Regions from separate parts of the Aeribacillus sp. SP014 genome, predicted to be linked through region 1. Evidence: a T-box and tRNA genes for the amino acid it is inferred to sense, from the RefSeq annotation. Region 1 holds a T-box; the other holds one or more tRNA genes.

Evidence for each region. The T-box of region 1 lies ahead of pheS (phenylalanine--tRNA ligase subunit alpha). A T-box ahead of a tRNA ligase gene usually reads a tRNA of that ligase, here a tRNA-Phe.
Region 2: it has a tRNA-Phe gene. The T-box ahead of pheS (phenylalanine--tRNA ligase subunit alpha) is inferred to sense a tRNA for this amino acid. The anticodon was not compared.

Annotation. Positions count from the first base shown of each region.
Region 1 covers NZ_JBSRXI010000001.1:3,045,281-3,048,695, forward strand. The annotation lists gene pheT (phenylalanine--tRNA ligase subunit beta) at 1-405, opposite strand, end outside; gene pheS (phenylalanine--tRNA ligase subunit alpha) at 420-1,454, opposite strand; T-box leader at 1,499-1,729, opposite strand; gene ACVIJU_RS14890 (TrmH family RNA methyltransferase) at 1,779-2,561, opposite strand; gene sspI (small acid-soluble spore protein SspI) at 2,629-2,853, shown strand; gene ACVIJU_RS14900 (M42 family metallopeptidase) at 2,868-3,415, opposite strand, start outside.
Region 2 covers NZ_JBSRXI010000001.1:404,503-407,917, reverse strand. The annotation lists gene walK (cell wall metabolism sensor histidine kinase WalK) at 1-604, opposite strand, end outside; gene yycF (response regulator YycF) at 607-1,320, opposite strand; tRNA gene ACVIJU_RS02155 (tRNA-Phe) at 1,630-1,702, opposite strand; tRNA gene ACVIJU_RS02150 (tRNA-Lys) at 1,807-1,882, opposite strand; gene ACVIJU_RS02145 (adenylosuccinate synthase) at 2,547-3,415, opposite strand, start outside.

The sequences.
Region 1 (3,415 bases):
CTCTTTTGGGACAAGCTTTCCTTCAATGCCCAGCTCTTGCAAAGAACAAATCATACCGTTAGATTCTTCACCGCGCAGCTTTGCCCGTTTAATTTTGAAATTGCCCGGCAAAACCGCACCAACTTTGGCTACCGGCACTTTTTGACCTTTTTCAACGTTTTGGGCGCCGCATATAATTTGCACTGGTTCTCCTTCTCCGATGTCAACTAAACATTTGCTTAATTTTTCTGCATTTGGATGCTGTTCTTTTTCAAGCACCTGTCCAACTACAACATCTTTTATTCCTTCATTAACAGCTTGAACATTTTCAACTTCAATGCCGCTCTTCGTTATTTTTTCAGCCAGCTCCTCAGGGGAAATGTCTAGATCAACATATTCAGAGAGCCATTTGTATGAAACGAACATGAGAAAACCTCCTTTTAAGCTTGTTTAAACTGTTTCAAAAAACGCACATCGTTTGTATAAAAATGACGAATATCATCAATTCCATATTTCAACATGGCAATCCGTTCCGGTCCCATTCCAAATGCAAAACCACGGTATTTTTTCGAATCGAATCCCGCCATTTCCAAAACGTTTGGATGAACCATCCCTGCTCCTAAAATTTCAATCCAGCCTGTTCCTTTGCATACATGACAGCCTTTCATGGAGCATTTAAAACAGGATACATCGACTTCCACCGACGGTTCAGTAAACGGGAAAAAGCTCGGACGCAGACGAATTTGCCTGTCTTCACCGAACAGTTTTTTCGCAAACACTTCGAGCGTTCCTTTTAAATCGCTCATGCGAATGTTTTCATCCACAACGAGCCCTTCAATTTGCGTAAATTGATGGGAGTGCGTTGCATCATCTGTATCACGTCTGTATACTTTCCCTGGACAAATGATTTTTACAGGACCTTTCCCTTTATATTTTTCTAGCGTTCTCGCCTGAACTGGAGATGTGTGTGTGCGCAGCAAAATTTCATCAGTTATGTAAAAGGAATCTTGCATATCCCTTGCCGGATGGCCTTTCGGCAAATTGAGCGCTTCAAAATTGTAATAATCTGTTTCAACTTCTGGACCTTCCTCTACTGTGTATCCCATGCCGATAAACAAATCTTCAATTTCTTCAATGACCGCTTGGAGAGGATGATGGTTTCCTGTTCGAACCGGTCTGCCTGGAAGGGTAACGTCAATCGTTTCTTGCTGTAATTTTTTCTCGATTTCTGCTTTTTCGAGTTGTTCTTGCTTACTTGTTATTTCCCCGGCAATCACTTCCCGAATTTCATTTGCTAACGCACCTATTTTCGGCCGTTCTTCTTTCGAAAGCTTTCCCATTCCGCGAAGAACTTCGGTAATCGGTCCTTTTTTTCCAAGATATTGAACGCGAATATTTTGCAATTGTTTTAAATCCGTTGCTTCCCGTACCTTTTGCAACGCTTCATCGCGAAGCTTTGTTAATTCTTCCTGCATGTAAATTCCTCCTTTTTTAAAATAAATAAAAAAACCCATCCCAAAAAAGGGACGAGTTGAATTTCGCGGTACCACCCTTATTAACAAAGAAAGAATCTTTGTTCACTTCATTATCATAACGGCACAGCCGGAGCGCCTTTACATGCTTCCGCATGGTCCTGGCGTCAACTCTGGAGGTGAATTCGTTTGCCTCTACCATAAAAATGCTTCCAGTCTACGGCATTTTCTCCCTAAATGGCGACCTGCAAACTACTCTTCTCCGTCATCGTTATTCCTTTATTCAATTGCTTTTAATTATAAAAAAAAGAAATTAAAGGCGCAACACTATTTGCGAAGATGGTACATGAAAATAGCTGAAGCAACGGCAACATTTAATGACTCCGCTTTTCCATAAATCGGAATGTGTAAATTTTGATCCGTCATATCCAGCAGCTCTTTTGAGACCCCATTTCCCTCATTTCCTACAAGGAGGGCAAATGTTTCAGATGGAGGGATCTCTTTATAGAAAACAGCATTTTTTGTTGAAGTTCCAAATACAGGAATTTTCTCTTCCTTCAATTTGTTTATAATCTGTTTTAATGACGAATTGACCACAGGCAAATGAAAAATTGATCCTTGTGTCGCCCGGATCGTTTTACTATTGTACAAATCAACCGTCCCGTCACCTAAAATCACAACATCCATTCCAGCCGCATCTGCAGTACGAATGATCGTACCGAGATTTCCTGGGTCTTGAACCGCATCTATTAACAGCCATTTTTTGGCGTTCAAATCGATTTCCCACCTAAGCTGCTTACAAACAGCCATGACACCTTGCGGGGAATCCGTTTCAGACAGAAGCGAAAACACCTCTTTGGAAACAATCGTTGTCGGAATAGTACCTTCGAAAAAATGATTTGGCAGCTTCGCTCCGTCTAAAACAATTAACTCTTGAACAATTGATTTGTATTTGAGAGCTTCCTCGATTAAATGCAAGCCTTCAATTAAAAACAGCCCGCGCTCTTCCCGTTTTTTTCTTGATTGCAGCTTTTTCCATTCTTTTACTCTTTCATTTTTAGTTGACGCAATCCGTTTCAATGATGGTGTCTCCTTCAACTGATAGTTCATTTCATATACATATTATAGAAAACAAAAGAAAAAATAAAGAAGAATGAAGAAAAACGAGGTGAAGGATATGAATTTTGATTTGCGCAATGCAGTCATTGCCAACATATCGCAAAATTCAAAAGACGAGCTGAGAGAAACGATCGTTGATGCCATCAATAGCAAGGAAGAAAAAATGCTTCCAGGGTTAGGCGTGTTATTTGAAATTATCTGGAACCATTCAAGTCAGCGTGATCAGCAGGAAATGGTTGAAACACTTGAACAAGGATTAAAAGAGACTGGAGCTGGGAAATAACCAGCTCCTGCTTTTTAGTTGTACGTAATGTTTTCAACCGTTTTTTTGTCGAGGCGTTTAATGACTTCTGTCAATAATTGAACCGTATGTTCAAAGTCTTCGCGATGAATCATCGCAGCGTGTGTATGAATGTAGCGCGTTGCAATCGTAATGGAAAGCGTTGGAACACCATTTCCTGTTAAATGAATCGATCCGGAGTCTGTACCGCCACCCGGCATAGCATCATACTGATATGGAATGCCGCATTCTTCAGCGACCCCTACGACAAAATCGCGAAGCCCTTTATGGGAGACCATAGAAGCATCATATAAAATAATTTGCGGACCTTTCCCCATTTTTCCCATCGCTTCTTTTTCGGAAATGCCTGGAGTGTCGCCGGCTATTCCGACGTCTACGCCGAAAGCAATATCAGGCTCAATATAATGGGCTGATGTGCGGGCTCCTCTTAATCCTACTTCCTCCTGAACGGTTCCTACACCGTAAACGACGTTCGGATGGTTTACCCCTTTCAGCTTTTTCAAAACTTCGATCGCTATTGCACAACCGATGCGGTTATCCCAAG
Region 2 (3,415 bases), 2.6 Mb from region 1:
CTAGCGCCGCGGTAATAAGAAGGGACATCCCTGTGCCTGTCGCAAAAATTTTGTTAATCGTCCGCAATTGCGAAAAAACTTCCTCCATTGAGGCAACGACATAAACAACGCCAATTGTTTCTCGTTTATAATCTGTGACGATCGGAGTCGCTGACACATACATACGATGCTTCGTTTGCGGATCAAGCAAAACATTGCTTTCAGGCGAACCGACGATTAAAGTCCGTTTAATCATATTTTCAGTTGTTCTTTTCCCGATCACATCTTTGTTGTAATCAGATGTCCCGATGACACGCGCATCTTGGTCCACTACGCGAACTTCATGAATTTCCTCTCGTTTAAAATCTTGCAAAATAGCAGAGATCTCATCTTCCATATCCAATGATTCGTCCGCTTCTTCGTTAGTCATCGCTTGTTCAATCTGGTAAGCCAGCAAATCAATCCGCTGCGAAAGGGAAGATTTAAAATTTTCTATAAGAGAAGATTCCAATTCCTTAACGAAGTAAATACCGATGATTTGCATAGCCAAAATAATCAAAAGCACATAGATCAGCACAATTTTAAAATGGATCGAACGGAAAAAACTCACTCGACTGCTATACATGTTCACTGCTCCTGTTCAGGATTGCGCAAATAATAACCTACCCCTCTTCTTGTCACAATCCATATTGGATGGCTTGGGTTGTCTTCAATTTTTTCTCTTAGTCTTCTAACCGTGACATCTACAGTTCTGACGTCTCCGAAATAGTCATATCCCCAAACGGTTTGCAGCAAATGCTCCCGAGTCATGACCTGTCCAATGTGCTTCGCTAAATAGTGAAGCAGTTCAAATTCTCGATGAGTAAGCTCGATCGTTTCTCCCCGTTTTGAAACGACATACGCATCAGGATGGATGACGAGAGAGCCGATTTGAATTTCCGACTGTTCAGAAGCTGCTTCCCTTGCGGCATTTGTTTGTTGTCTTCGTAAATTTGCCTTTACCCTTGCCAAGAGCTCTCTTGTGCTGAATGGTTTTGTCACATAATCATCAGCACCAAGCTCCAGACCAAGAACTTTATCGATTTCTGAATCTTTCGCAGTCAGCATAATAATCGGCATTTCATATTTTTTTCGAACTTCCCGGCACACTTCCATTCCATCCTTGCTGGGAAGCATAATATCTAACAAGATCAAGTCAGGTTTAATTTCTTCCACCATTTCAATCGCGCTTGTTCCGTCATAAGCACAATATACATCAAAACCTTCTTTTTTAAGATTAAACTCTAATATATCTGCAATTGGTTTTTCGTCATCAACAACTAATATTTTTTTATTTTCCATCACTTTCTCCCCTTTTGATCTATTAACTTTACTTTACCACGATTACATTCATCTCTTCATCAACTTTCAATACAAATGGAAAAAACAAGCAGAAAACCCCTAGCTATTGCTAGAGGTCTTAAATTCAATAGGTTTTGGAACTTAGAGTAAACCCCTGTAAATTCCTATCAAACCTATTATATCAATTTTTATCTTATTGTAACAGCTTGAGATGAGAAATCAAATTTCTATTTACAACCACAAATGTTACCAATTTTGGTTTAACTTACTTATAGCCAAAAATAGCACGGATAAACCGTGCGTATGAAGTGGCTCGGGACGGAATCGAACCGCCGACACAAGGATTTTCAGTCCTTTGCTCTACCGACTGAGCTACCGAGCCGTATAAAGTTTTCAAGAATGCGAATTCTCTTTCCCTCTCTCAAGCCTTTCATATATGTGGATTCTCGAATGTGAGGAAGCTTGTATAATTTTTCTCGATTGTAATGGTGAGCCATGGAGGATTCGAACCTCCGACCCTCTGATTAAAAGTCAGATGCTCTACCGACTGAGCTAATGGCTCATAAAAAATTTTTTTCTCCTAATCCATTTTTCATTTGTCAGATGTCCCTTCCTCTTCCTGATTTTTCAAGGATGATGGATGCGTCGGGACAACTCGTCGCCTATTCGATGAAGCCTTGCTCGTTGCTCTACCGACTGAGCTAATGGCTCATAAAAAAATTTTTTTCTTCTAATCCATTTTAAAATTTGTCAGATGTCCCTTCCTCTTCTAGCTTTTTCGAGGATGATGGATGCGTCGGGACAACTCGTCGCTTATTCGATGAAGCCTTGCTCGTTGCTCTACCGACTGAGCTAATGCCTCATAAAAATTTTTTCCTTCTAATCCATTTTAAAATTTGTCAGATGTCCCTTCCTCTTCTAGCTTTTTCGAGGATGCTAGATGCGTCGGGACAACTCGTCGCTTATTCGATGAAGCTTTGCTCGTTGCTCTACCGACTGAGCTAATGGCTCATAAAATTTTTTTCTTCTAATCCATTTTCCATTTGTCAGATGGCCCTTCCTCTTCCTGATTTTTCGAGGATGTTGGATGCGTTGTGCGAACAGTTCGGAGCCAATACGCTCATTTTCTCAAGACGTGTATAATAATATCATTTCTAGAGGGACAAAACAACGATTTTTTTTAATTTCACAAAAAAAAGAGGGAACAGCCGATCCCTCCAAGTTTATTATATTGGACTGTATACACTGCGGACAACATTTGTTTGTGAACGATCTGGACCAACTGAAAAGATGGAAAGTGGGATACCTGTTAACTGGGAAATCCGTTCAACATAATGGCGTGCATTGTCAGGAAGATCGTCCAAGCTTTTTGCCCCCGTAATGTCTTCCTTCCAACCCGGCAATTCCTCATAGACAGGTTCGCATTGTGCAAGTACTTTTAAACTTGCTGGAAATTCTTCTAAAATTTCACCTTTGTATTTGTAGGCGATGCATATTTTCAATGTTTCGATTCCTGTCAATACATCGATGGAATTTAAAGATAAATCAGTTATTCCGCTTACCCGGCGCGCATGGCGAACAACAACGCTGTCAAACCAGCCCACTCGACGCGGACGTCCTGTTGTTGTGCCATATTCCCGTCCAACTTCACGAATTTGATCGCCAATTTCATCGTGGAGCTCTGTCGGAAACGGACCGTCTCCTACACGAGTTGTATAAGCTTTTGATACGCCGACAACATGTTTAATTTTCGTAGGACCTACACCTGCTCCAATTGTCACACCGCCTGCTACTGGATTGGAAGATGTAACAAAAGGATATGTACCTTGATCGATATCAAGCATAACACCTTGCGCGCCTTCAAATAAAACACGGCGTCCTTCATCAAGCGCGTCGTTCAGCACAACAGATGTGTCGCATACATATTGTTTGATTTGTTGGCCGTATTCGTAGTATTCATTTAAAATCTCTTCCAGTTTAAACCCTTCAACTTCGTATACTTTTTCAAACAGGCGATTTTTTTCTTCTAAATTTCTTCTCAATTTTTCTTCAAAGACTTCACGATCCAATAAATCGGCGATGCGGATGCCAATAC